3 regions of the Bhargavaea ullalensis genome follow, and region 3 is predicted to be linked to each of the others. Evidence: predicted binding sites of a transcription regulator. Region 3 holds the regulator's gene; each other region holds the start of a gene.

Region 1 (9,735 bases), on a different contig from region 3:
CTGGCGTGTTTTCCGGAGCCGGGACCCGCCGATCTTCGTGATGTCCTCGCCGTCGAAGAGGATCTGGCCCCCCGTCGGTTTGAGAAGCCGGAGAAGTGCACGGCCGGTCGTCGACTTTCCGCAGCCGGATTCGCCGACAAGTCCCATCGTCTCGCCTTTTTTGATTGAAAAGGAGACATCGTCCACGGCTTTGACGTTCCCGACGACATGCTTGAAAAATCCGCCGTGGATCGGGTAGTACATCTTCAGATTTTTCACTTCAAGAAGGTTTTCGCGCTCCTTGTTCGTTTTTCCTTGTTCTGTCAGATCTTTTGTTGTCATCGCGCACCCACTCTTTCTTCTTTCGGCCAGCTTTCTTCATAGAGGAGGCAGGCCACTTCATGCTCCGCAGCTGATTCCCCGAGCTGAGGCGTCACCTGCATGCATTCCGGCATCGCTTTCGGACAGCGGTTTGCAAACCGGCAACCAACGGCCGGCATGTCTTTGATCGCCGGGACGAGCCCCTCGATCGTCGCCAGACGCTCCCGCTCTTCCTCCATTTTCGGAATGGCCTGCATGAGCAGCTGGGTATAGGGATGTTTCGGATTTTCAAACAGTTCTTCCACCGTTGCGCGCTCGACGATCTTCCCGGCATACATGACGAGCACGACGTCACAGATTTCCGCCACGACGCCCAGGTCGTGCGTGATGAGCATGATGGACATGTCGTTCACTTCCTGGATGTTCTTCAGAAGTTCGAGGATCTGCGCCTGCACGGTCACGTCAAGCGCGGTAGTCGGCTCATCGGCGATCAGGAGCTTGGGCTGGCAGGCGATCGCCATGGCGATCATCACCCGCTGGCGCATCCCGCCGGAGAGCTGGTGGGGATACTCGTCCACGATCTGCTCGGCACGCGGGATGCCGACGTTTTTCAGCAATGTAACCGCTTTCGCCCGGGCCTCGCTCTTGTTGAGGTCTTGGTGGTTGAGCAGCACTTCGGAAATTTGATAACCGATCGTAAATACCGGGTTGAGGGAAGTCATCGGTTCCTGGAAAATCATCGAGATGTCTTTTCCCCGGATGCCGTTCATCTTCTTTTCGTCATGGTCAACGATGTCCTGTCCTTCAAACAGGATTTCGCCGCCCCGGATCTTGCCGATCCCCTGCGGGAGCAGGTGCATGATCGACAGCGACATGACGCTCTTGCCGCAGCCGGATTCGCCGACGATGCCGACGATCTGTTTTCGTTCCACGTTGAACGAGACACCTTCGACTGCGTTGAAATATTCTTTGCCGATTTTAAAACCGGTCTGGAGATTGTGAACCTCGAGGAGAGGTGTTTGCTTGGTTGTGGCTTGTTTGGCTGTCATTATTACACCTCAAGATTTCTATTTTTCTGTTATTTCGTTCTTGCTAAATTTTATTACAAAAAGATTACATACGCAAGGTATTTTTTGAATTTCCTATTTTAATGCAATCGGAAAAAGGTTTCATTCATTTGAAAAACGCTGTCATATCAATGTTTTGAGCTTTATTTTCTGAATTAACATTCTCTAAGGATAATATCTTACAGGGGCGTTTTTCCTATAGCAGTAGAAGAGGCCGAAGCACCAAAAAAGCCCCGGACCTTTAAATGGTCCGGGACTTTCGCTCCATATGAATCATTCCGCTTTCTTGAAGAGCAAGGAAACATTATGACCGCCGAAACCGAGCGAGTTGCTCATGGCATAGCGGATGTCGGCTTCGCGTGCGCCGTCCGTCACGTAATCCAGATCGCATGCAGGATCCGGAGTCTTGTAGTTGGTCGTCGGCGGCATGATCCCGTCGCGGAGGGCAAGTGCCGTAAAGACGGCTTCCACGCCGCCTGCAGCGCCGAGCAAGTGCCCGGTCATCGACTTGGTCGAGCTCATCGCCAGTTTGTAGGCATGCTCGCCAAAGACGTTCTTCACCGCGTCGGTCTCGAATTCATCATTGTACGGCGTGCTCGTGCCGTGCGCATTGATGTAATCGACCTGATCAGGAGTGACGCCGGCCTTTTGAAGCGCCTGGGCCATCGCACGCGCTGCCCCTTCCCCTTCCGGAGCTGGTGCCGTGATATGGTGTGCATCTCCTGTCGAACCGTAACCGATGATTTCCGCGTAAATCTTCGCTCCGCGCGCTTTCGCCCGGTCGTAGTCTTCCATGATCAGGATGCCGGCGCCTTCTCCGATGACGAAGCCGTCGCGGTCCGCATCAAACGGGCGCGAAGCCGTCTCGGGATCCGCGTTTGTTGTCAATGCCGTGTTTGCACAGAAGCCGGCAACCGCCATCGTCGTGATTGGGGCTTCCGCGCCGCCTGTGATCATCATGTCCGCATCGCCGCGCGCAATCGCTTCATAGGCGTCGCCGATCGAATTGGCGCCGGATGCGCAGGCGGTGACCGTGCAGGAGTTGATGCCCTTGGCGTTCGTATAGATCGACACCTGGCCCGCTGCCATGTCCGGAATCATCATCGGGACGAAGAACGGACTCACGCGGCGGTATCCGCGCTCCTGGAATGTCTTGAACTGCTGTTCATGGGTTTCCATGCCGCCGATGCCCGAGCCGATCCAGACGCCTGTGCGGAGGGCTGTCTCATCGTCGAGCCGGCGCGGCAGGCCCGCATCCTCAAGCGCCTCGAAGGCGGCCGCCAGCGCATAGTGGGTGAAACGGTCCATTTTGCGGGCTTCCTTTTTCTGAATGTACTGCTCGATGTCGAAGTCCTTTACTTCAGCCGCGACTTTTGCGGGGAACAATTCACGGTCCAGCCTCGTCAGCGGGCCGACTCCGGATTTCCCTTCTTTGATCGAAGTCCATGCCGTCGGCGCATCATTTCCGACTGGACTGATGACACCGACTCCTGTGATGACCACACGTCTTTTCTCCATCATCATTTCCCTTCCTTCTCTTTGATCGTTATATATGTTGGGTTCACTTCGTTGGATGTGTGCAAGTTATTTTCCCCAGCGGATGGCGAGCGCGCCCCATGTGAGCCCGCCGCCGAACCCGACGAGCACGATGACGTCGCCGTCTTGGACATTTCCGTCCGCCACCTCATCACAGAGAGCAATCGGAATGGAGGCGGAGGAAGTGTTGCCGTATTTATGGATGCGCTTGGACATTTTCTCCGGCGGAAGTCCGAGGCGTTCGCGCGAGGCTTCCATAATTCGTATGTTGGCCTGGTGCGGGATCAGATAGTCCGCGTCCTCTTTGGTAAGGCCGGCCTTGTCCAAAACGGCCAGCGCAGACTCACCCATCTGCCGGACAGCGAATTTAAACACTTCCCGCCCGTTCATATGCAGATATTTGTCCTGGTAAAGATGCTTGCCGCCCGAACCGTCTGCCCCGAGTTCAAACGCGAGGATGCCCTTGCCTTCCGACACACGGCCGATGACGGCTGCCCCTGCCCCGTCTCCGAACAGGACGGCTGTGTTGCGGTCTTCCCAGTCGGTGATTTTCGATAGCTTTTCAACGCCGACGACGAGAACATATTCATAGGTCCCGGATTCGACGAACTGCATCGCCGTTGCCGTGCCGTACATGAATCCCGCGCATGCGGCCGAGATATCCATCGCTGCCGCATGGGTTGCGCCCAGCTGGTCCTGCAGCTGTGTCGACACGCTCGGGAACGGCCTGTCGGGCGTGACGGTCGCCACGATGATGAGGCCGATCTGTTCCGGGGAGATGCCGGAATCACGGATGGCTTCCAGGGCTGCCCGGTAAGCCATGTCCGACGTGTCCATGTCGTCTCCGGCAATCCGCCGCTCCTCGATCCCCGTCCGTGTGCGGATCCATTCGTCAGAAGTGTCGAGCCGCTTTTCCAGGTCAGCATTTGTCAGCACGTTTTCCGGAACGCATTTCCCGATTCCGATCATTCCTACGCCCATTCCTTAACCCCTTTTCTTTATTATCATCTATTAGCACCTGGTAACAATTTAACACAGCGGGTGCGGTTTTGACAACTTCTTGACCGGAGAAACCGAACATCCGGCCAAAGCCCGGAATCTCGCTTTCCCGCTGCGCCGCGGTGTGATATGATGAAAAAGGAAATTTCCGCGCAGAGGTGAAATTCATGCAATACATCATGACATTCGTATGGTCATTCGTGCTCGTCACGATGCTGAACTACGTGGTCAGCTCGATCAATGACGTGCCGTTCGACTTTGCACTTGGCGCCATCGTCTCGGTCGTTCTTTCAATTCTCGTTTTCATCGTTTCGGCGATCCTGCCGACAGAGTCCACACCGGATTACGATGCATGAACGCAAAAAACCGTTCCCCGCTTGATTGCGGAGAACGGTTTTTATGTTTTTTATTCACCGAGTTTATGGAGGACGACCGTTCCGTCCGACAGTTCGGCGCGGATCCGGTCTCCTTCGGTATAACCGCCCTGGATGAGCCCGTGGGCGACCGCCGTTTCAACATGGCGCTGGATGAACCGCTTGAGCGGCCGTGCGCCGAAGTCAGGGTCCGTTCCCTCCGCGACAATCCAGTCGAGGAGGCCGTCGCCGAATGTGAGTTCGATTCCCTGTGATGCGACACGCCGTGCCAGGTCGTCGAGCATCTTTTGGGCGATCCTGCGGAAATCGTCTCCTTTGAGCGATTGGAAGATGACGATGTCGTCCATCCGGTTCAGCAATTCCGGCTTGAAGTGCCGCTTCAGCTCCGCCATGATCAGGTCTTCCACCGCATGCTCTTCTTCGCCTTCCATGCGGAGGAGCAGCTCTGAGCCGATGTTGGACGTCATGATGATGATCGTGTTTGTGAAATCGACATTGCGTCCCTGGCTGTCGGTGATCCGTCCGTCGTCAAGCGCCTGGAGAAGGATGTTCGCAACATCCGGGTGCGCTTTTTCAATTTCGTCGAGGAGAACGACCGAGTACGGGTTGCGCCGCACGGCTTCCGTCAGCTGGCCGCCTTCCTCGAATCCGACATAGCCCGGAGGCGCCCCGACAAGCCGGGAAACCGAATGCTTCTCCATGTATTCGGACATGTCGATCCGGATGAAGTGCGCTTCCGAATCAAACAGCGTGGCTGCGATCGTTTTTGCCAGTTCGGTTTTCCCGACGCCTGTCGGTCCGAGGAACAGGAACGATCCGATCGGCCGGTGCGGGTCCTTGATGCCCGATCTTGCCCGCCAAACGGCTTCGGTGACGAGCCGGACGGCATCATCCTGGCCGATGACTCGCTGTTCAAGCGTTTCCTTCAGGCGCAGCAGCTTCTCCCGCTCACCTTCGACGAGTTTGGCGACCGGGATGCCCGTCCAGCGTGCGACAATCTCGGAAATTTCGTCTTCGGTCACTTCTTCACGGAGCAGCCGGTTTTCTTCTCCGGTGAGCGGCGCCTCAAGTTCTGCAAGCTCCTTCTCGGCCTGAGGAATCCGGCCGTGGCGGAGTTCGGCTGCCTTGTTCAGGTCATAGCGGTTTTCCGCATCTTCCAGATCCCGCCGGTACCGGTCGAGTTCTTCACGCTTCGACTGGATTTCACGGATCGCTTCCTTTTCTTTTTCCCAGCGTTCGCGCATGTCTGCCGTCGACGTCCGGAGCTCTTCCAACTCCGCACGCAGGCTTTCGAGACGGGCCTGGCTCCGTTCGTCTTTTTCCATCATGAGCGCCTGTTCCTCGATCTCAAGCTGCATGATGCGCCGCGTTACTTCATCGAGTTCCTGCGGCATCGAGTCGATTTCCGTGCGGATGAGCGCGCTTGCCTCGTCGACGAGGTCGATTGCCTTGTCCGGCAGGAAACGCTCGGTGAGGTAGCGGTCGGACAGCGCGGCCGCCGCGACGAGCGCACGGTCATGGATCCGGACGCCGTGGTGGAGCTCAAACCGTTCTTTCAATCCCCGCAGGATGGAAATCGTATCCTCGACGGTCGGCTCCTGGACATAAACCTGCTGGAAACGCCGCTCAAGCGCAGGATCCTTTTCAATGTACATCCGGTATTCGTCGAGCGTCGTCGCCCCGATGCAATGGAGCTCACCCCGCGCGAGCATCGGCTTCAGCATGTTTCCGGCGTCCATCGAGCCTTCGGTCCGCCCTGCACCGACAATCGTGTGGAGTTCGTCGATGAACAGGATAATGCCGCCGTCACTGTCCTTCACTTGCTTGAGCACGCCTTTCAGCCGCTCCTCGAATTCACCCCGGTATTTGGCGCCGGCCACGAGCGCGCTCATGTCCAGCTCATACAGTTCACGGTCCTTCAGTCCTTCCGGCACGTCTTTTTTGACGATCCGCTGGGCAAGCCCTTCCACGATCGCCGTCTTCCCGACACCCGGTTCCCCGATGAGAACCGGGTTGTTTTTCGTTTTCCGTGAAAGAATCCGGATCACATCACGGATTTCCTGATCCCGCCCGATCACCGGGTCCATCTTCCCTTCCTTCACCTGTTCGATCAAGTTGCGGCCGAACTGCTCAAGCGGGCTTCGCTGATCTTCCTGCTGCATGTTCATTTGCATATTCGCCTTCACCCCTGTTGTTTGACCTTGTTTGCCTTTGACCATGTTTGACTAATTCCATTATATGCTTTTCCCTGTCCAGGGTAAAGCGAAACGCACGGCCGGGAAGTTCGCCGCCTCGCAGCCCGGGTTCCCTTGTTTTCTTGGAATTAAAAGCGGTTTTACGGGGAGCGTTATCTTTATCGGGCGAAGCGTTATCTTTATCGCCGCAAGCGTTATCTTTATCTCATTCCGGCCAATAAAAAAGCGGATCCGCATTCAATCTGCGGATCCGCCATGCTGTATTCTCATCGAACGCCGAGTGCGATTTTCGCGTAGCGGGACATCATTTCTTTGGACCACGGCGGGCTCCAGACGATGTGCACCTCGGTTTCTTTCACTTCCGGCAGTTCTGCCAGTTCACGCTTGATGTTGTCGACGATCATCGGTCCAAGCGGGCAGCCGAGCGACGTGAGCGTCATCGTCACGTCAACTTTCCCGGCATCGTCCATATCAACGTCATAGACGAGACCGAGGTTGACGATGTCGATCCCGAGCTCGGGGTCGATAACGTTCTCGAGCGCGCCCATCAGGCTGTCTTTCATCTCCTGTTCCATCGTGATACCCCTTCCGTTCTGTATTTCCTTCATCATATCAGACGGGCGTGCCATCATTCAAATGGGTTGCAAGCCAATCCGTACATTCCAGCATGCCGGTCCGGGAGACGCCGTGCCCAGCATTGCGGTCGGCCGTGAACTTCAGGCGTTCCGGAACGTCTTCGTAATCCGGCCTGCACGCTTCAATGAAATTCGCTGTCGGCTTGAACGGAACAGTTTCGTCATTCATGCCGTGCCAGAAATAAACCGGGCGCCGGGCGAGCGCTTTGCGGTCTTTCGTCAAATCAAACCGGGCGAGCGTATCGAGCATGGCCGAGCGTTCTTCTTTTGTGAGCGGAATCTTGAAGCCGCGGCTCTCATACTGGGCCATCTGGGCCTTTGCCAGCTTGACGAACCCGGGCGTGCCCATCATGACACCGGCCGCATCGATCCAGTCATAGGCCCTGAGGCAGCCGAGCGTTTCGATGCCGCCCATCGACGTGCCGGCGAGCCCGAACATCCGGCTGTCGGGGAACCGCTCCGCCAGTTCTTCTTTCAGCTTCCCGACTTCTTCAATCGTCGTCAGGACGGTCTCCCAGAAACGGAGGCTGAGCTGCACCTCGTCCAGCCCTTCGTCTCTGACGCCGTGCAGGTGGGCGTCCGGCAGGAGGACGCGGATGCCGCGACCGGCCAGATTGTAGGCGTAATGGAGGTTATGTTCTTTCGCACTCGTGAATCCGTGCAGGAAAATGACGGTCGGGGCTGATTCCCCGCCGGTTTCCGGGTATACATGCAAAAGCGGGATTTCCGCCCACTGTTCTTCATTGACGAGCATCAGCAACCACTTCCTGTTTTTTCTTTTATCCTAACAGACACGGAATAAAATACAAACCGGACGCATAAGAAGCTTCGGAGTATGGCGCTCAATTTCGGAGTATGGAATCAAAAGTCGGAGTATGGCGTTTAATATCGGAGTGCCGATCAGCATCATTTCCTTTTTCAGTGCCCCTGATGCCCAAGGACGGCATTTTTTTGACTTGATCGAAAGGGGAAGGCTACACTCAATAGTATAAAGAAGGGGGAATGCACGATGAAACCGCATTTGATCGTACTGGATCTGGACGGAACGCTGCTGACGGATGAAAAGATCATTTCGGCGAAAACCGAGCAGACACTCATGGCTGCAAAAGCCGAAGGCCACCAGGTGATGATTGCCACGGGCCGGCCGTACCGGGCCAGCGAGCCTTACTACCGGCAGCTTGGCCTTGACCTGCCGATCGTCAACTTCAACGGCGCGTTCGTCCATCATCCGAAGGACCGCTCTTGGAAGACGATCCACGAGCCGATCAGCCTGCCCGTCGTCGGCGATGTGATGGAGACCATCCAGGACTTCAATTTCCACAACATCGTGGCGGAAGTCCAGGATGATGTCTACGTCCACCAGCACGACGAGAAGCTGCTCAATATTTTCACGATGGGTGATCCGAAAGTCACGGTCGGAGATATCCGCTCTTATCTGAAGGACAATCCGACAAGCCTGCTCATCCACCCCGACGCGGCAGACGCCGACCGGATCCGCGACCGGCTTGGCGAAGTCCATGCCGAAGTCGTCGACCACCGGCGATGGGGAGCTCCGTGGTATGTCATCGAAATCATCCGCCACGGCCTCAACAAGGCGGTCGGCCTGTCGGCGGTCGCCGAATGGGCCGGTATCCCGCGTGACCGGATCATTGCTTTCGGAGACGAGGACAATGACCTGGAAATGATTGAGTATGCCGGAACCGGCGTCGCGATGGGCAATGCGATCGGCGAGCTGAAGACGATCGCGGACGAAGTGACCGGCACGAACAACGAGGACGGCATCGCCGCCGTGCTCGAAGAACGGCTGAAGCTCAAGTCGGCAAGCCGAATCTGAGGAGGAAATGAGATGAAATTGTATGCGGACAGCGCTACCGACCTGCCGCTTGAGTTTTTCTCGGAGCATGAAGTCGAGATCATCCCGCTCCACGTGGATATCGGCGGCGAAACCTTCAGGGACATCGTCGAGATTGACTCCAAAGAAATTTTCAGGCGGATCCGAAAAGGCGAACGCCCGAAAACCTCGCAGGCCTCCCCTGAATCATTCATGGAAGAATGGCGGGCACTCGGCCGTTCCGGCGAGAAAGGACTTTACATCGCGTTCTCTTCCGAACTGTCGGGCACTTATTCCACATCAGTCATGATCCGCGACCAGGTGAAGGAAGAATATCCTGGGCTGGATCTTGAAATCATTGATACGAAATGCGCTTCCCTCGGTTACGGACTGCTCGTCATCGAGGCGGCCCGACTGCGCGATGAAGGGATGGACCGCGACGAAGTGGCAAAAGCCATCCGGGAGATGGCATCCCGGATGGTCCATCTGTTCACGGTGGAGGATCTGGACTATCTCGCAAAGGGCGGCCGCCTGTCAAAAGCCAGCGCCTTCTTTGGAGGACTGCTCAACATCAAGCCGCTCCTTCATGTCGAGGACGGGAAGCTCGTCCCGATCGAAAAGCACCGGGGCCGGAAAAAGGTTTTCCAGCGGATGAACGCACTCATGGGAGAACGCGGAAGCGGACTGGCCCGTCAGCGGGTGGCGATCAGCCACGGAGACGATGAAGAAGCCGCGCTTGCCCTGAAAACCATCATCGAAGAAACTCATCATCCGGCTTCCGTGGACGTCTATATGATC
Region 2 (9,735 bases), on a different contig from region 3:
GCAAGGTCGGCAAGAATGCCGTCTTCTCTCATCGTCACGCCTTCCGCGGTCACGATGACCGGCACGGGATTCACCGTGTGGGCGGTCATCGGCTTGCCTTCCGGCGTGAGCACTTCGTCGGCGTTGCCGTGATCGGCGGTGATGATCGCCGCCCCGCCTTTCGCGAGCAGGGCTTCGACCACGCGTCCAAGACATTCATCGACCGCTTCGACCGCCTGGATCGTCGGCTCCAGCCGGCCGCTGTGGCCGACCATGTCCGGATTGGCGAAGTTCAGGATGATGGCGTCCGTCCCGTCCTGGTTGATGACGTCGACGAGTGCATCCGTCACTTCATAGGCGCTCATCTCCGGCTTCAGATCATAGGTCGCCACCTTCGGCGAATTGATCAGGATCCGCTCCTCGCCTTCAAACACTTCCTCCCGGCCGCCGCTCATGAAGAACGTCACATGCGGGTACTTCTCGGTTTCTGCAATCCGCAGCTGCCGGAGTCCGGCGTGCGAGATCACTTCCCCGACGGTGTTGGTCAGGTTCACGTTCGGAAAGACGATTTCCGCCAGTCCGACGAACTCATCGCTGTACTGCGTGAAGGTGACGAATGTCAGGTCGAGCGGCCGGCGGTAAGTCGTGCCGAACCCGCTGAAGTGATCCGATACGAACGCAGACGTCAACTGGATGGCCCGGTCAGGACGGAAGTTGAAGAAAATCACGGAGTCGCCGTCGTTGACCGTCGCTTCCGGCACCCCATTGTCCGCGATGACAAACGGGATGACGAACTCGTCGGTTTCTCCTCTTTCATACGCTTCCCGGACTCCTGCGGTCGCCGTGGCGGCCTGAGCGCCGGTGCCGTCCGTGATCGCATCATAGGCGAGCTTTTCCCGGTCCCATCTGCGGTCGCGGTCCATTGCGTAATAACGGCCGCTCACAGAAGCGATCCGTCCGGTGCCGGCGTCCTTCATGTGCTGCTCGAGTTCCTCGATATAGCCGAGCGCCGTCTTCGGCCCGACATCACGACCGTCAAGGAACGCATGGACAAACACATTCTCAAGGCCATGGCGCGCGGCCAGATCAATCAGTGCAAACAGGTGATCGATATGGCTGTGGACGCCGCCGTCCGACAGCAGGCCCATCAGATGAAGCGACTTTCCGGAATCCTTCGCACGGCGAACCGCGTCCAGCAAGGCGGGATTTTCGAAGAAATCTCCTTCACGGATCGATTTGTTGATCCTTGTCAGGCTCTGATAAACGATCCGTCCCGCTCCGATGTTCGTATGGCCAACTTCGGAATTGCCCATCTGGCCTTCAGGAAGGCCGACCGCCTCCCCGCTCGCCTGCAGGAAGGCATGCGGATAATGGGCGAAATAGCGGTCAAAGTTCGGCTTCCTCGCCTGGGCGACCGCGTTGCCGAACGTCTCATCCCGTTTTCCGAACCCGTCCAGGATAATGAGTGCGGCAGGACGTTTATTCATCGGCCGCCACCTCCGCCAGGCGAAGGAATGATTCGGGATCCAGGCTGGCGCCGCCGACAAGCGCACCGTCGATGTCCGGCTGTGCGAGCAGCTCGCCGATGTTGTCCGGCTTCACGCTGCCGCCGTACTGAATGCGGATTTTCGCTGCAGTCTCTCCGCCGTACAGTTCCCCGAGCGTATTCCGGATTGTCCGGCACACGGCCCCCGCTTCTTCGGAAGTGGCCGTCTTTCCGGTCCCGATCGCCCAAATCGGCTCATAGGCGATCACAGTCTGCTCAGCTTCCCCTCTGGAAACTTCCACAAAAGCCGCCTTCACCTGACCGGACACTTTGGCCTCCGTCCGGCCTTCTTCCCGTTCTTCAAGCGTTTCACCGACGCAGACGATCGGGATGATCCCGTGTCCGAGCGCCGCCTTCAGCTTCAGATTGACGGTTTCGTCGGTTTCATTGGAATATTCACGGCGTTCGGAGTGGCCGATGATAGCATAGTTCACGCCGAGATCCTTCAACTGAACCGGGCTGACTTCACCCGTGAATGCACCGGCGTCTTCCCAGTGCATGTTCTGGGCTCCGACCGAAGGCGCCTTGCCTTCGGACAGCCCGGCCAGCCGGTAAAGGAACGGATACGGGGCGCAGATGACCGTTTCGACTTTCGCCGGATCCGGAATTTCCCCCTGCACATCTGCGTAGAACTGTTCCGCTTCGCCGAGTGTCTTGTGCATTTTCCAGTTGCCTGCAATAATCGGTTTTCGCACGTTGAATCCCTCCGTCAATTACTTGTCGTCGAGCGCTGAAACTCCGGGCAGATCTTTCCCTTCCATGAACTCAAGGGAAGCGCCGCCGCCTGTTGAAATGTGGTCCATCTGTTCTGAGAGACCGAACTTTTCGACCGCAGCCGCAGAGTCGCCTCCGCCGATGATCGTATAACCGTCCGTCTCCGCTGATGCTTCTGCGACTTTCCGCGTTCCGTCCGCAAAGGCGTCCATCTCAAAGACGCCCATCGGTCCGTTCCAAAGAATGGTCTTCGATCTCCCGATGACGTCTGCATATTCTTCGGCCGTTTGGGGTCCGATGTCGAGCCCCATCCACCCTGCCGGGATCGAATCAATCGAAACGACCTTCGTTTCCGCGTCCGCGCTGAATTCAGAAGCGACGACCGCATCCACCGGAAGATGAAGCTCGACTCCTTTTTCCTTCGCTTTCTCGATGAACGACCTGGCCAAGTCCACCTTGTCTTCTTCGACGAGCGAGTTGCCCGTGTCATGGCCCTGCGCCCTCGAGAACGTATAGGAAAGACCGCCCCCGAGAAGCAGATGGTCCACTTTTTCGAGAAGGAAGTCAATCACACCGATCTTGTCCTTCACCTTCGCGCCGCCGATGATTGCCGTGAACGGCCGCTCCGGATCGGCAAGCGCCTTGCCGAGCACGTCCAGCTCCTTTTCCATCAGCAAACCGGAAACCGCCGGCAGATGATCCGCAATCCCTGCCGTCGAGGCGTGCGCCCGGTGTGCCGCGCCGAACGCATCATTCACATAAAGATCGGCAAGCGCGGCGAATTGCTTTGCGAGTCCGGGGTCGTTCTTCTCTTCCCCTTCATGGAAGCGGACGTTCTCAAGCAGGATGACGTCGCCGTTTTTCATGCCGCCGACCGCCTGCTCGACTTCCGGTCCCACAGACTTCCGAAGCGTCGTCACCTCACGCCCGAGCAGCTCCGAAAGCCGCTGTCCGACAGCCGTCATGCGCATCTCTTCATTCACTTTCCCTTTCGGCCGGCCGAGGTGGCTGGCAAGGATCACCTGGGCACCGTCTTCCGACAGCTTTCGGACAGTCGGAAGCGCTGCGCGGATGCGGGTATCGTCCGTGATCTGCCCGCCCTCCTGGGGAACATTGAAGTCCACGCGGCAGAACACGCGCTTGCCGCGGACATCCACATCATTGATGGATTTTTTCCGGATCATGAAAAGACCTCCCGTATATAAATAAAAGGAACGGGACCCCCGTTCCTTGTCCCATTCCATTATAGAGGTTTCCGCAGGGGAAGGCTATCAGATTCCTGCCTGCTGCATATGAAGCATCAGGTCGATGCACCGTGCGGAATAGCCGCTTTCGTTGTCATACCAGCTGATCACTTTCACCAGGTTGTCCCCGATCGACATCGTCGAAAGGGCATCCACCGTGGAAGAGGCCGTGCTGCCGTTATAGTCACGCGAAACGAGCGGGAGATCGGAGACGAAAAGAAGTCCCTTCAAGTCTCCTTCGGCCGCTTCCTTAAGGGCGGCATTCACTTCTTCGACGGTTGCCGGGCCGTCCAGTTCCGCGGTCAGGTCGACGAGGGAGACGTTCGGCGTCGGCACACGGACTGCCATCCCGTCAAGCTTGCCTTTGAGGGCGGGCAGAACTTTCGTCACGGCCGTCGCTGCGCCCGTCGTCGTCGGAATCATCGACTGGGCCGCCGCGCGCGCACGCCGGTAATCTTCATGCGGCAGGTCGAGGATCCGCTGATCATTGGTATACGAGTGGATCGTCGTCATCAGGCCTTTGCGGATGCCGAACTTTTCCTGGAGAACTTTTGCAATCGGAGCCAGGCAGTTCGTCGTGCACGAGGCATTCGAGACGACGTCATCAGCCTGCGGATCATAGTCGTTTTCATTGATGCCCATGACGAGTGTCTTGATGTCGCCTTTGCCCGGTGCGGACAGCAGCACTTTCTTGGCGCCCGCCTCGAGGTGAAGGCCCGCCTTCTCTTTCGAGCGGAACACACCTGTCGATTCAAGCACGACATCGATGCCGAGATCGCCCCACGGAAGGGCGGCCGGATCTTTTTCGGCGAACACGCGGATTTTCTTCCCGTCTACAATGATGCTTTCTTCATCGTGCGTGACTTCCGGTCCGAATGTTCCGTGGACCGAGTCATACTTCAGAAGATGCGCGAGCATGGCGGAGTCCGTCAGGTCGTTCACCGCAACAATGTCAAGTTCCGGGTTGTCCCAAGCCTGGCGGAACACAACCCGTCCAATTCGTCCAAAACCGTTGATAGCCACTTTCATTGCCATGTTTTATTCCTCCCGGATTTTATAATATCCTTCTCATCATTTCCAGACGTCCAACATCAATTCTTCAAGCCGTTCAGCCGGATCATTTCTTCGGCAGCCGCTTCGTCCGTCACGAGCACGGTCGCCGGCGGAGCCTGTTTCATATAAGCCAGGATGGCGGCCGCCTTGTCCTTGCCGCCCGTCACAGCGACCGGAAGCGGCACCCGTCCGAGCTGCTCACGCCGGATGCCGATCGTCAGGATGCGTCCGACTTCCCTGCCGTCCGCATCCAGATAGTATCCGAACGCTTCTGCAACGGCGCCGTTTTCAATGAGCGATTCGAGCTCTGCTGACCCTGTCCCTCTTCTTCCGGCGATTTCCAGCGCATTGCCGATGCCGTGGATCACACAGTCCGCTTCGTCATACAGTTCTATGGCTTCCCGGACATACGGCTCTTCAAGCAGCGTCCTGTAGGAAGCTTCGCCGAGTGACTCGGGCAGATGAAACGGCGTCCAACCGCCATCCGAACCGGCGGCAAGCGCAGCCGCAATCATATTGGCCTGCGTTTTCGCTTCTCCCGATGTCCCGCCTCTCGCTGCGATGAACCGCGGCTTCTTGCCTCTGCATAAATCCGCGTATTCCGCAATGCGGGCGACCGTGCTTCCGCCCGTGACGGCAACCGTTGCTCCCACGGGCAGCCTTTCCGCGAGAAACTCTGCCGATTCCCTCGCCATGCGGTCTTTGATCCGCTCCCCGTCCCCGTCACCTGAGGACGCGACAACTTTCACTTCCTGTATACCCAAAATCCGGGCGAGGTCACTCCCCAGGTCTTCAAGCCCCGTCCATTCTTTCAGCATCGGCCGGAGCAGCCGGAGCACATCCGATCCGTCCGCGGTCGCTTCCATGCCCGCCGGCTCGGCCCGGATCAGCCCCTGGCTCCGGAGCTTGTCGCACTCTGCGCGGACTTCACGCTCTGTCATCCCGAGCAGTCCAACGAGCGCGCGCCTTCCGACCGGCCCTTCCCGCTGAATCGAGTGCAGAACGCGGTAACGGGATTCAAGCATCGAGGTGATCTCCGGCAACAGCCGCCGCTGGGCAGCCGTCAATTCATCCATCCGACTCTCCTCCCATCGGGACAACATTAGTCCCAGTGTTTAAATTTGTGTCCCGGTTGTCTTTATTGTATTCCACCCTGCCGGTAAAATCAAACAATCAGAAAAAAAGGACCAGACTATGAGTATGCCCTGCCCGGCGTGAAAATCAGCCCATAAAAAATGGACGCGCTACGAGAGCGCGTCCAAAAGGTCCACATAACCGATGCCGCCGTACAGGAGGACTTCCCCTTCCTTCTCCAGCACCGGAATCATCAGCATATATTTTTCATGAAGCCGGTCATCCGACTCGATGTCGATGATCTCGGCTTCAACCGGGAGATCCTCCGCGACGAGGCGGAGATTCAAAAGCGCTTCGTCGCAAAGCGGGCAATCTTCCCGGACATAGAGCTTCACGTTCAAATGGCGTCATTCCTTTCTGGCATTGCCGGGGTATCGGACGAGCTCACCAGCCGCGGCCGGCACCTCCGCCCCCGCCTGAGCCGCCCCCGCCGGTGAAGCCTCCGCCTCCGCCGCCTCCGAAGCCGCCAAAGCCGCCTCCACCTCCGAATCCTCCGCCGCCTCCGCCGAAGGATCCCGGGAAGAAGACAACCGGTCCGCGGCGGCGGCCTCGAGGACCGCCTCCGCCCCCGCCTCCGCCTCCGAAGAAGATCTTAAAGAGGATGTAGATGATGATGATGGTGACGAACGGGCCGAATGGCCATCCCCCGCCATCACTGCTTTCGGGTTCTACCGGCTGATCGACGGATCCGTCCCAGTTGTATTCTTTGGCGATTTCGTTATAGACCGTCTTGTATACTGCCAGAATGGCTTGATCCGGCTCCTCATTGCTTAAATACGGAATTCCGTATTCATCAATGATTCTTCCCAACTTGCCGTCGGGGAGCGCCCCTTCGAGTCCATACCCGGTAGTAATCTCAAAAGCTCTTTTATTCATGCTGTTTTTCACGGTCGACACCAACAGCAAAACGCCGTTATTTTCCGATGCCTGCCCCACCCTGTACTTTCTGAGTGCCTGGACTGCGTATTGGTCCGGAATTTCAATGGCAAACGGCACGGTGAGTACGATAAACTGGGCCCCCGTTCCCCGGTCGAGCCGGGAAGCAAGCTGTTCCAATTCTGCTTTTTGATCCGGACTCAGGATTCCGGCGTGATCCTGAATATAGTCATGCCCGATCTGATCCGGTATGTCCGGCTCAGCCGCATGGACGGCCGCCGGCACATACAACAGCAAGACGAGCAGAAGGGACCGGCACAGCCGTTTCATCAGTCACCGTACTCCCCGAAGTCGACTTTCGGCACTTCTTGGGCACCGGCTGCCGCCTTGAAGTATTCTTTCTCATCAAAACCAAAGATGCCGGCGACGAGACTGCCCGGGAATCGGCGGACGTTGCGGTTATATTGTGAAACAGTGTCGTTGTAATCCATCCGTGCGACACTGATCCGGTTTTCGGTTCCGGCCAGTTCATCCATCAGCTGGCGGAAGTTGGCGTCCGCCTTCAGTTCCGGATAATTTTCAACGACGACAAGCAATCGGCTGAGCGCGCCACTCAGTTCATCGTTGGCGGTCGCCTGTTCTTCCGGCGTGTTGGCGCCTGCAAGACGCGAGCGGGCATCGGCAATGTCACCGAGCACCTTTTCCTCATGCTTGGCAAAGCCTTTCACTGTTTCGACCAGGTTTGGAATGAGATCAACCCTGCGCTGCAGCTGGTTCTCGATCTGGCTGTATGATTGATCCACATCTTCTTCAAGCCCGACGAACGTATTGTACTTCGGCACGAGCATGATGGCCAGGATCACGAGGATCCCGATGATGATCGCGATCGGCCCGAACATTCTCTTCATATGATCTTCCCCTCTCCATCCACAATTCAAGTCGTTTTTTCGGCATAATGACCAATACCCTGAACCGACTTACCGCGAAACAACCTTAAGCAATTCTACGGGCGAAGGAAGGAAAAGTTCCCGGCGAAAGAGAAAAAGATAGAGCAGGCGGCGTTCAGGCCGGCTCAAACCATCATAAAAAGCCGCCATCAAGCGAATGAATCGCTCAATGACGGCTTTGTCAGCGCCCTCGGCAGGAATCGAACCCACATCTTAAGAACCGGAATCTTACGTGCTATCCGTTGCACCACGAGGGCAGTTTTTATACCGTCCATCCCGGACGACATTTTTTATTATACACAGCTTCCCGGAATTGCGCAACCCTGTTTTCAATATTTCCGGCAGGCATCCTATTTGACCTTCATTGACCAAATTGTGTATGATAAAGTCACAGCTGATGGGGTATAGTGTTCCAGTGCAGCAGTTAAGCCAATCCACCCTGAAGGAGGAAGAACAATGAATCTCATTCCTACAGTAATTGAACAAACGAACCGCGGTGAGCGCGCGTACGATATTTATTCGCGCCTTCTGAAAGACCGCATCATCATGCTCGGCTCGGGGATCGACGACAACGTCGCCAACTCGATCGTGGCACAGCTCCTTTTCCTTGAAGCGGAAGATCCGGAGAAGGACATCTCCATTTACATCAACAGCCCGGGCGGCAGCATCTCCGCCGGCATGGCGATCTTCGACACAATGCAGTTCATCAAGCCGGACGTCCAGACGATCTGCATCGGCATGGCCGCATCGATGGGTGCATTCCTGCTCGCAGCGGGCACGGAAGGCAAGCGCTATGCTCTTCCGAACGCCGAAGTGATGATCCACCAGCCGCTCGGCGGCGCACAGGGCCAGGCGACCGAAATCGAAATCGCCGCGAAGCACATCCTGTTCATCCGCGAAAAGCTGAACCGCATCCTTGCCGAGCGCACCGGCCAGCCGATCGAAGTCATCGCAAAAGACACCGACCGCGACAACTTCATGACGGCCGAGCGGGCAAAGGAATATGGCCTCATCGACCATATCATCGAGCGCAATGACATCACCGCCGGCAAGAAAGAAGAAAAATAATCTTAAACAGCGAAAGACCCGGCCAACTCGGCCGGGTCTTTTTTTGGTTCGGGTTCAATTTTCGTTTTCGATGATGCCGGAAAGGGCTTCGACCGCCTGTTCCTCATCATGTCCGTCGGCACTGAGCGTCACTTCGACCCCTCTGCCGATTGCCAGGCTCATGATGCCCATGATGCTCTTGGCATTCACTTTCCTCGTTCCCTTCTCCAGATAAATGTCTGAAGAGAACCGGTTCGCCTCCTGGACGAACAAAGCCGCCTGCCTCGCCTGCAGCCCGGATTTCAGTTTCACTTCTAATGTCCGATCGGTCATGGCCGACATCCTCCTTCATCACCGTTGCTTGTCTATTCTTTTATCGTATCGGAGACGGACAAAAAGGACAAGAATTTCTTCACTTCAGTGAAATTCCGCCTTTTCGCAGTTTCTCCGCGATTTCGTCGAGTTTCCGGAGCCGGTGGTTGACGCCGGATTTGCTGATGGCCGGTCCGGATACCATTTCGCCGAGCTCCTTTAGCGTCACGTCCTGGTATTCCACGCGGAGCCTGGCGATTTCCTGAAGCCGCTCCGGCAGTCCTGCGATCCCGATCATCTCTTCGATGTACTTGATGTTTTCCACCTGGCGCTGTGCGGCGCCGATCGTTTTGTTTAAATTGGCGGTCTCGCAGTTCACGAGCCGGTTGACGCTGTTGCGCATGTCCCGGACAATGCGGACATCCTCGAATTTAAGCAACGCACCGTGCGCACCGATCAGGCTGAGAAAGTCCGAAATCTTCTCCGCTTCCTTCAGATAGGCAATGAAGCCCTTCTTCCGCTCGATCGACTTGGCATTCAGGCCATAGCCGTTCATCAGACCGACGAGCGCTTCGCTGTGTTCCTGGTAAAGCGTGAAGATCTCGAGATGGTAGGAAGACGTCTCCGGATTGTTGACGGACCCACCGGCAAGGAAGGCGCCCCGCAGATAGCTCCGCTTGCAGCAGTCCTCTTGCACCAGCTCTTCCGGAATGGCTCCGGAGCCCGTCATGCCCGCTGCAATCCCGAGGTCTTCCAGCATATGACGTGCCCCTTCCCGGATCCGGCATATGTAGACGTTGTTCTTCTTCAGCCTCATTTTTTTGCGCACGAGCAGTTCGATCTTATATGGGTACAATTGCTTGATGTTCACATACATCCGGCG
Region 3 (9,735 bases):
TCAGCGTTTCGGCGCCGACGTTGGACGTCATGATGAGCACCGTGTTGCGGAAGTCGACCGTGCGGCCTTTCGAGTCGGTGAGGCGGCCGTCTTCCAGCACCTGCAGAAGGATATTGAAGACATCCGGGTGCGCCTTCTCGATCTCATCAAGCAGGATGACCGAGTATGGCTTGCGGCGGACTTTCTCCGTCAGCTGGCCGCCCTCTTCAAATCCGACGTAGCCTGGAGGCGACCCGACAAGCCGGGAAGTCGAGTGTTTTTCCATGTACTCCGACATGTCGATCCGGATCATGGAATCCTCGTCGCCGAACATCACTTCCGCAAGCGCGCGGGCGAGTTCCGTTTTCCCGACGCCCGTAGGTCCGAGGAAGATGAATGAGCCGATCGGGCGCTTCGGATCCTTCAGGCCGGCACGCGCACGGCGGATGGCTCGGGACACCGCATCGACCGCCTCGTCCTGGCCGATGACCCGCTTGTGCAGTTCCTCTTCCATGTTGAGGAGCTTCGCCGTTTCGGTTTCGGCAATTTTCGAAACCGGGACGCCGGTCCACATGGAGACGACCTGCGCGACGTCATCGACGGTCACTTCGGATTCTTTCTTGCCCTGTTTTTCTTTCCATTCTTCTTTTGTCTTTTCAAGCTCTTCTTTCAGCTTCTGTTCCTTGTCCCGGAACGAAGCCGCTTTTTCGAATTCCTGGCTCTGGACGGCCGCGTTCTTCTCGGAGCGGATGCTGTCGAGCTTCGCTTCCAGTTCCTTGAGGTCAGGCGGCGTCGTGAACGAGCGCAGGCGCACTTTCGATCCCGCTTCGTCGATCAGGTCGATCGCCTTGTCCGGAAGGAAGCGGTCGGAAATGTAGCGATCAGAGAGCTTGGCGGCCGCTTCGACCGCTTCGTCCGTGATTTTCACGCGGTGATGCGCCTCGTAGCGGTCCCGCAGGCCGTACATGATCTTGATCGTGTCCTCGACGTTCGGCTCGTCAACCTGGATCGGCTGGAACCGGCGCTCGAGGGCAGCGTCCTTCTCGATGTATTTGCGGTACTCGTCAAGCGTCGTGGCCCCGATGCACTGGAGCTCTCCGCGTGCGAGCGCCGGCTTGAGGATATTGGACGCATCGATGGCACCCTCTGCGCCGCCTGCACCGATGAGTGTGTGGAGCTCGTCGATGAACAGGATGATGTTGCCGGCCTGGCGGATCTCTTCCATCACTTTTTTCAGCCGGTCTTCAAATTCGCCGCGGTATTTCGTGCCGGCGACGACCGTGCCCATGTCGAGTGTCATGACCCGCTTGTCACGGAGCGTTTCCGGAACTTCGTTGTTGACGATCTGCTGGGCGAGGCCTTCTGCAATCGCCGTTTTACCGACGCCCGGCTCCCCGATGAGGACCGGGTTGTTTTTCGTCCGGCGGGACAGGACTTCGATGACCCGCGTGATTTCCTTTGACCGGCCGATGACCGGGTCAAGCGTTCCTTCGCGGGCGATTTCCGTCAGGTCGCGCGCCAGGCCGTCGAGCGTCGGCGTGCTGGCGGACGGGTTGCCGCCTCCCGCACCCGGCTGCCCCTGGCCGTTTTCATTGCTGCCGAGCAGCTGGAGCACTTGCTGGCGGGCCTTGTTCAGGCTGACGCCGGCGTTGGCGAGGACGCGTGCCGCGACTCCTTCCCCTTCACGGATGAGCGCAAGGAGGATATGTTCCGTGCCGACGTAGGAATGGCCGAGCTTTCTCGACTCGTCCAGGGAAAGTTCAATGACTTTCTTTGCGCGCGGCGTGTAGTGGATGATCGGGCCGACTTCCTTCGTTCCGGTGCCGACTAGCTTTTCGACACCCTCCTCGATCGTTTCAAAATTCACTCCGATCGCCTCGAGCGCCTTGGCGGCGATGCCGCCGCCCTCGCGGATGAGGCCGAGCAGGATATGTTCAGTCCCGATGGCATCGTGGCGCATCCGGATCGCTTCTTCCTGGGCAAGCTGGAGCACTTTTTGCGAGCGTTGCGTAAAGCGGTTGAACATCATGCAAATCCCTCTCTTCTTGTGTAATCGATCTTTAGGCAGTTTCATGCCGACATTCAGATTCTATAAGTCAACGTTCCCCTTTTCGGCGGCGGATAAAACCGCCGGAGAGCGCAAAATTGATTTTGACTATCTTTGACTATTATATCGCGGAAGGGGCCGCCTTTCAAAATATATGCTCCGGCAGCCCCGTCATTGATTTATTCTTCCGGCGAGTCTTTTTCGCCGCGCTCCATGGCGATCCGCTCGCGCATGAGTTTGGCGCGGAACACGTCGCGCTCTCCGGGCTGCAGGCTCTCCCCGGCAAACTGCTGGAGAAATGCCGGCTGCATGAAGATCATGAGTTCGTTGAGAACGGAGACGTCGACGCCCTCGATGATGCCGAGGTCGATGCCGAGGCGGACGTCCGACAGCCGGGTCGCCGCCTCATCGGTTGCGAGCACGCGCGCATTGCACAGGATGCCGTATGAGCGCCAGATCCGGTCCTCCAGCTTCACGGCCGACCGCTCCCGGAGTGCCCGGCGCGCACGCTCTTCCTGCTCAATGAGCCGTTCGGTCAGGTCGCGGAGATCCTTCAGGATGTCGCGTTCGGACTTGCCGAGCGTAATCTGGTTCGATACCTGGTAGACGTTGCCGAGTGCATCGGAGCCTTCCCCGTAACTTCCCCGGACGACCATGCCGAGCCTGGCGACCGCCTGGGCGATCCTGGCCATGTTGTTCGTCATCGACAGGGCCGGCAGATGAAGCATGACCGAAGCCCGCAGGCCCGTGCCCGTGTTCGTCGGACAGCTCGTGATATAGCCGAAGTCCCCGTCGAACGCATACGGGAGTTTCGCCTCCAGCCGGTCGTCGATTTCATCCGCCCGCTCAAACGCCTCCATCAGATGGAGGCCCGGGTAGATCACCTGGATGCGGATATGGTCTTCTTCGTTGACCATGATGCTGACCGATTCGTCATCTGACAGAATGACCGTCCCCGGACGTTCCGGGTCGGCGAGCTGAGGGCTGATAAGGTGCTTTTCGACGAGCACCTGCCGCTGCAGCGCCGGCATGCTCTCCATGCGGATGCAGGAGAACGGTTCCCCTTCGCCCGTCAGGACGGCTGCCGCCTGGCGCTCCACTCCCTCGGCCTCTTCCCGGCTGAAGTCGATCGGGAATCGGTGCCCCGCAAGGTTGCGCGCCAGCCGGATGCGCGTCGACAGCACAATGTCGGAATGCTCGCCGCGGCTTCCCATCCAGGGGGTCACGGCATTCTGCAAAAATTTCTCAATCGACGTCACCGGAATCGCCTCCTTCCGCGAGACTCCGCTCCAGGCCCCGAATCTCATCACGGATCCTGGCAGCTTCCTCGAATTCCTCGGAGCCGATCGCCTCTTGCATGAGCCCCCTCAGTTCTCCGATCTTCCGCTCTGCAGACACCCGGCCGCTGAAGCTTTCCGGCACTTTTCCGGTGTGCTCCGCGTGCCCGTTCTGAACTTTCCGGAACACTTGGGGCAGCTCTTTCCGGAATGCGTCGTAACAGTCCGGGCAGCCGAATTTTCCCCGTTCAAGGAACCGGCGGAACGTCAGTCCGCACGTCGGGCATTCCGGCCCTTCCTCCACGCTCTGCGGACGGCCCGCCTGTTGCGGGATCCCCCCGCCGATCCAATTGGCCAGAAACTGCTGTATGCCGAACGGATCGCTTCCGAAGTCGCCCTGGAACGGATGGAAATGGGACGCACAGACGTCGCACAGATGCCGCTCCTGCGTCTTGCCGTTTTTGCTTTGCGTCACAACGACCGATGCCGGCCGTTCATGGCAGTGGTCACAGATCAAAACAAACACCTCTTTCCGGATGTAGGCGGCGGTTTCAGCCGTTCCGGCCGTCGCCTTCCGCCTCGCCGCCCGTTTCTTTCCGGCCGGCCGCGTCTCTGTTGCCTGCTTCTTCATATTTCAGGGTCATCAGCATGGCCTGGATGATGCGTGAACGCAGCAGATCACGCTCGGGCAGCTGGGAGATGAGCGTCATCCGGTCCACTGCGGCGAGCATCATCTTCGCCTCCCGCTTTGAAATCACTTTTTCATCAATGAGCCGGCGGATCACATCTTCCGCCATCGACTGGGTGGACCCTTTCTTGATCGTTCCGATGATCTGGTCAATCAGATCAATCCGGCTGTGCGGACGGATTCTCACGATGCGGATATAGCCGCCGCCCCCCCGCTTGCTTTCGACCATATAGCCTCGTTCGGTCGTAAACCGGGTGTTGATGACGTAGTTGATCTGCGAAGGGACACACTGGAATTTCTCCGCCACTTCGCTCCGCTTGATCTCCGCCATGCCGTCCTGTTCAGTTTCGATGATGGCTTTCAAATATCCTTCAATAATGTCCGAAATGTTGCGCAACGGAATCACCTCTTTTCTTCCATGCCTCATCCGGCCGCTGACTTTGACTATCTTTGACTTAATTATACAATGCGTTCCAGACGGTTGCAACGGATTTGCCGCGGCCCTGTTTTCATAAGAAAGGACTTTTTCAGTTGGAACAGGTTTGCCCCTGCTGGCCGGCGGGTAAAGAAGAAGTTGTGGACGGGGTCTCTGCCCCAGTATCCGCGACGAGGATTTTTTCTCATCTGTTTTTTCCTCTTGGAATGACCCCTCAAACAAAAACCCCCGGATGAATTTCAAAACACCGGAGGAGATTTGAATTTGACTGCAGTTTTGAACTGGTATGACAAGCTGAATGAGTACTTTCCCGTTGAAGAAATGAAGTCACGGACCCACATGGAAACATTGCTCGCGGAAAAGGAAGGCATCTACGGCAAGGATGAAGGGCCGGATCATGTTCTCATGTATGCCGAATTCGATGATTTTCTGTTCGTTGACTATCTTTACGTTTCGTCCGAGTCCCGCGGGCAAGGACTCGGCGGCAAGTTGATCCGGAAGCTGAAAGCGAAAGGCAAGCCGGTGATCTTGGAAGTCGAGCCGGTCGATTATGTCGACACAGACACGTCCAAGCGGCTGAAATTTTACGCGCGCGAGGGCTTCTGCCATGCGAGGCGGATCGGGTACAGCCGCCGTTCCCTTGCCACCGGCGAGAAAAATGATCTCGAAATCCTCTACTGGTCGCCCGACGGCGCCGGAGAGGAAGCCGTCGAGCAGGCGATCTTCAACGGCATGCGCCGGACATACGAAGAAATCCATACGTACAAGGATGCCGACTTTTACGGAGTTTCATACGAACCGGCCGATGCCGTCTTTGACTTCCACCGGAAGCAGGAACAAAAAGAAGACCTTCTCGAGCCGTTCGCCGTCTGACGCATCAGACGCCCCCGTCATGACGGACGGGGGCGTCTTTTTTTAGGCGCGCGGAGCGGACACGGCTGCCGGACATACGGTAGCTGTTTCCCGACATTCGGGCGCCGTATCCCGACACTCAGCCAGCTTTACCGGACATTCTCATTCGGCGGCGGCGGGCCTGCCATTTAAAACAGCCTCCGGCGGCGGAGGCTGTTTTTCACTTTCCGAGCGACAGGTTGTCGAGTTCTTTCACCGGCAGGAACAGCTCGCCGGTTTCGAGGTAAGTCACGCTCAGCCGGTCGCCTTCTTCGATATAGACGGCGAGCGGGACGGATTCGGTAGAAGCGAGGAAGCTGCGGCCGTCGTCGCCGAGCACCGAGACGAGGGTGAAGTCGCCGGCGCGTTCTTTGTAGACGCGCTTGACGGTCATTTCCGCCTTCGCCTCCTCGGCTCCGGATGCGCCGTCGACGGAGGAGCCCCCTCTTTGAAGCGCCGTCTTGTACAGCTTCAGCGCTTCATTCGGCGAGTTGGCATACACGGAGATTTCCGGGTTGGCCGCCGAGACGATGAAGTAGTTCTGCAGGAAGCCGTTCGAGTCGAGCACCGGCGTCAGCCAGCTGGCCTCGCCGTAGAAGTTGTACAGCACCGGCATCTCGCCCGACCACTTCTTCTCGATGAATTTCTTTTCGATGATCTGCAGCGCACCGGCCGAGTCCATATACGACTCTTCAAGATCACCTGTGTAGTAAATTGCCTCGCCGGTCCGGCCGTCGGTGAGCGAGTAGCCGAGCATTGAGTCCACTTCCTCTTTCGGGCTCGTGAAGTCGGTGAAGTAATACATATGACCGGTTTCATCGAACACCGGGCTGACGTTCGCTTCCACGCCCTCGTCGGACGGCAGCTTCACGTCTTTCTTGCCGAATTTCGAGTTCCAGAAACCGTGGACGTAATTTCCGTAATAGCTGTTCGCCAGGCTGACGGCTTCCGGCGAGACGGCCCCGTCGATGTAATCCGGGATGTCCTTGAGTGCATACCGCTTCGTCTTGCCGGTTTGCGGATCGGTGACGACGACACCTTTCACGTCAAAGCCGTTCCGGGCGGAGATGAAGTTTCCGTAAGACCGGATGTAATGCGGCTTTCCGTCGTCATCGACCTCCAGCTGCACATCCCCGTAATAAATCATGCCCGGCTCCGCGTTGCGCATATGCCGCTCCACGTTTTTATGGAAATAGGACGACGGCGTGTAGGCCATCTCGGTCTTCACAAACTTCGGATTGTCGGCCGAGTCGGTTGCGCTCATTGTGAAGTAGCCCGGCACCGTTCCGGCGTTCATCCATTTGAAGAAGCCCGCAAACTCCACCGGCGCGATGTAGACGAATTCTCCGTTCACCGTCTGGATCTGCAGCTTTCCGAGCTCATAGTAACTGGTGTTCGGCACCTGTCCGAACGCTTTCTTCATCTTGTTCCGCGCGAATTTCGGCGGCACGCTCGCCGGCGTCTTCGTCTCGTCGAAAGCCGCAATCTCGACGGCTTCGTCCATTTCGACGGCTTTGTATTTCCGGTCCGCGTTAAACAGCGGCGCAGTCAGCACATAGGCGGCGAACACGAGCGCCGCAAGCGACAGCACGGTCCGCCCTTTCCGCTCGCTCCCAGCCGACATGGCCGCCCCCGCCAGCGAGGCAACGAGCACCGCCGGCCAGAGCGACGTCCAGTTCCGGTCGATGTTACCGGCATAGTAGACGACGAACACGATCACGACTGCGGCAACCGCCGTCCCGACCAGGAGCGGCGACGTCCGCACGTTCACCAAAGCCGTCTTGCCGTCTTCCTTTACCTTCCGGCTCATCCGGAACGGAACGGCAAGCAAAGCGAGGACGATCCCGGCGATCAATGAAAATAAAATCAAGTTCAGCATGGGGCTGACCCTTCTTTCCGTTTTGGATTCTCTCTTCATCTACGGACGGAGCGGCACCGGCGTTTCAGAATCTGAAGTATTTCTTTTTGCAGGGCACAAAAAATTAGGCGGGCGTATTCCGAACAGAGGCAGTCCTGTTTTTCTTGTTGCAAGGATTACAAGGGTTCAGCGGAGAATCTTTTCAAGCACAGAACAGGAGGTAATTCCATGACTTTTTACAGTTACTTGGCGACGGACCGGCCGCTGCCAGCGGGCAATCTCGGGGAGAATGTCCGGATCGTAAAGTTTTCGGAACTGCCGCCGACCGATGATCCGGCTGACTGGCGGAATCTGCTGGATAAAAAATCGCTGGCTGATTTGGCGGATGAGGACGTGCGGGTGTATGACACGGAGTTGGACGCGGTGTTTGTATCATTGACGCCGGTGGACGGAGAGCCGGCCGATCGGCTGCCGGTGTCCAAGCCGTTCGTCCTCCAGGTTGACGGAATATTCGAAGGGAATCCGGAATCCGTGCAAAAATGCACGGATGAACTGCTTGCATTCCTGCGCGGGGAGTTGGTTCCGGGGGAGGAAGCAGAGCTGTACACCTGCCTTTCCGGCGAGGAGGGGCTGCCGAGGAACGAACAGCTGGACCGCGATGTCCGTCTGGAAGGTTCCGATGTCCGGGTTCCGCTCTGGTTCCGAGACCGCCAGCTCGTGATGCTGAAGCGATGAGTCAAAATTTGGGCACCCCTGATTCCCGGCTGAATGTGGTAGACTCCCCCGCAATCGGGTATAGAGGAAACGATGCGCCCCCATACTCGGAGAAAGGGCCGCCGGGAAAAAAGGAGTGTGAGCGAGTTGGAACAAGCTGACCGTTTTGAGATCCGGTCCGTCGTCCACCGCGAGGGATTGATCGAGTTTGACTGGGATGACCCGGGAGAGTCGTACCGGGTGTACAAGGAAGGCCGGCTTGTGCAGGAAGGGCCGGTCTGTGACTTTACGGACGAGGACGTCATGCACGGGAAAATGTATCATTACGCGGTCGAGTGCCTGGACGGCCGTGAACGGGTCACAGATGTGATCCGTATGCAGACATCCGCCCTCAAGACCAAAAAGGACACAGCCAACCCGGTCCGCCAGATCGTCTTCACCACGATCGTCGCAAAGTCGCAAATCGCCCTGGCGTGGGAGAAGATCCCTCAAGTGAAGAAATATGAAGTGTACCGCGACGGAATCCTCCTCGAACAGACGGAGGGCACCCATTTCATCGACCGTGAAGTGCCAGATGCGCCGAGCGTCTATGCCATCCGCGCGGAGCGGCCCGCGCAAGAGTCCGAGGAGCCGCTGAGCTCCCCGAAGACGATGCTCGGCCGGATTGCCGGCCTGTTCAATCCGGAGTCCAGCACGAAAGAGGATGTGACCGAAGAATTCTGGATGACCAAGATGCTCGGCCGGCCGAGTGAGATGCTGCTGCCCGTCGAGGAATGGCGCGAGCCGGATCCGGTTTCCCGCTGGAAGTTCCGCTATACGACTTTCCTTGCCGAAGAGAAAATCAGCAATCCGAACATCCTGTCGCCGAACCGGACATTCGACGGTGACGGCAGGGAATTCGATCCGGAAGGCGAAAGTTTCCGGACGCGTGCCGACGTGACACTGTCGTACACGGACCGCGGGTATCCGCTCGTCTTCACGAAAGAAGCGGGGAAAACGGTCGCCTACGGGATCTCGGGCCGCAAGCGGGAAGAGGGCCGCGCGTCGATCGAGGACTTCACGATCGAGCCGCTTGAGCATGACGGCCGGGAATTCGGATTCGTTCTCGAGCACTCCGTCGGCAACCCGATCACCCCCGCCCCGACGATCGACTACGAAGTCCATGCGGTGCTCCGCCAACACGGCACGTTCGAAGTGACCGGCTACCATGACCAGGCCCCCCATCATGAAGTGTATCTCGACAAGGGTGACGGCTGGTTCCCGATCCACCGTGCCGAGTCAAAAGGACTCGCCCACATGTCCGAGGTGATCGCCTACCAGCATTGGAACACGTCTAGCTTTGAGTGAGCGCGGGAAATGAAGCGAAACGGCACCGTGCAGGGTGAGGACGGGAAGGTGAAGGCATGTACGAAACGAAAGACTCGCATTTCATCATCTATGACACGCCGGCACTGGTCATCGTCGGCTTGGTGATCATTTTGCTTCTCGCCCTGTTCTTTTTCCTTAGGAGGAAAAGGAAGAACCGGTGAGGAGGCAAATCAAACAGGCTGCACGGGAACCGGATGAATTCCGGATTCCGTGCAGCCTTTTAATGACGTTTTTTAAGCCAAAAATCGCTTTCTGATGTCTGGCGGCGGAAGCATGCAGGCATCCACCTGCTTCTTGCCGAACCACTTGAACCGGTTGGCCGCGACGTAATCGTATGCACGGTCGCGAATCGGTTTGGGGACAAGTATGAACAGGAACAGCAGATGCCAGAGCCCGTCGAGCTTCTTGGCGATGTGAAGGGCGGCGGCCGACTTCGTGTACGCCCGGTCCCCCTCGATCAGCACCATCGAGTCGACG

Evidence for each region. Region 3 encodes CtsR, which represses protease genes until heat stress. Its sites were predicted from a motif close to ATGGTCAATAAAGGTCAAACA; they were not measured.
Region 1: ACFFIY_RS08040 (ATP-dependent Clp protease ATP-binding subunit) is a predicted target of CtsR. The motif match lies at 6,469-6,489, and genes of this name have one in related genera.
Region 2: clpP (ATP-dependent Clp endopeptidase proteolytic subunit ClpP) is a predicted target of CtsR. The motif match lies at 7,845-7,865, and genes of this name have one in related genera.

What each region holds. Positions count from the first base shown of each region.
Region 1 covers NZ_JBHLWY010000032.1:4,876-14,610, forward strand. The annotation lists gene ACFFIY_RS08015 (ABC transporter ATP-binding protein) at 1-321, opposite strand, end outside; gene ACFFIY_RS08020 (ABC transporter ATP-binding protein) at 318-1,349, opposite strand; gene fabF (beta-ketoacyl-ACP synthase II) at 1,641-2,885, opposite strand; gene ACFFIY_RS08030 (beta-ketoacyl-ACP synthase III) at 2,952-3,884, opposite strand; gene ACFFIY_RS08035 (YjzD family protein) at 4,070-4,258, shown strand; gene ACFFIY_RS08040 (ATP-dependent Clp protease ATP-binding subunit) at 4,309-6,444, opposite strand; gene ACFFIY_RS08045 (metal-sulfur cluster assembly factor) at 6,738-7,046, opposite strand; gene ACFFIY_RS08050 (alpha/beta fold hydrolase) at 7,084-7,860, opposite strand; gene ACFFIY_RS08055 (Cof-type HAD-IIB family hydrolase) at 8,116-8,940, shown strand; gene ACFFIY_RS08060 (DegV family protein) at 8,953-9,735, shown strand, end outside.
Region 2 covers NZ_JBHLWY010000028.1:1,485-11,219, forward strand. The annotation lists gene gpmI (2,3-bisphosphoglycerate-independent phosphoglycerate mutase) at 1-1,466, opposite strand, end outside; gene tpiA (triose-phosphate isomerase) at 1,459-2,220, opposite strand; gene ACFFIY_RS07220 (phosphoglycerate kinase) at 2,239-3,423, opposite strand; gene gap (type I glyceraldehyde-3-phosphate dehydrogenase) at 3,511-4,518, opposite strand; gene ACFFIY_RS07230 (sugar-binding transcriptional regulator) at 4,575-5,612, opposite strand; gene ACFFIY_RS07235 (glutaredoxin family protein) at 5,781-6,005, opposite strand; gene ACFFIY_RS07240 (TPM domain-containing protein) at 6,055-6,876, opposite strand; gene ACFFIY_RS07245 (LemA family protein) at 6,876-7,454, opposite strand; tRNA gene ACFFIY_RS07250 (tRNA-Arg) at 7,679-7,750, opposite strand; gene clpP (ATP-dependent Clp endopeptidase proteolytic subunit ClpP) at 7,950-8,561, shown strand; gene ACFFIY_RS07260 (HPr family phosphocarrier protein) at 8,616-8,873, opposite strand; gene whiA (DNA-binding protein WhiA) at 8,953-9,735, opposite strand, start outside.
Region 3 covers NZ_JBHLWY010000043.1:103,443-113,177, reverse strand. The annotation lists gene clpC (ATP-dependent protease ATP-binding subunit ClpC) at 1-2,008, opposite strand, end outside; gene mcsB (protein-arginine kinase McsB) at 2,206-3,285, opposite strand; gene ACFFIY_RS12575 (UvrB/UvrC motif-containing protein) at 3,272-3,934, opposite strand; gene ACFFIY_RS12570 (CtsR family transcriptional regulator) at 3,855-4,388, opposite strand; gene ACFFIY_RS12565 (GNAT family N-acetyltransferase) at 4,704-5,300, shown strand; gene ACFFIY_RS12560 (hypothetical protein) at 5,500-7,197, opposite strand; gene ACFFIY_RS12555 (hypothetical protein) at 7,405-7,911, shown strand; gene ACFFIY_RS12550 (DUF3238 domain-containing protein) at 8,038-9,237, shown strand; gene ACFFIY_RS12545 (LPXTG cell wall anchor domain-containing protein) at 9,294-9,419, shown strand; gene ACFFIY_RS12540 (thiol-disulfide oxidoreductase DCC family protein) at 9,492-9,735, opposite strand, start outside.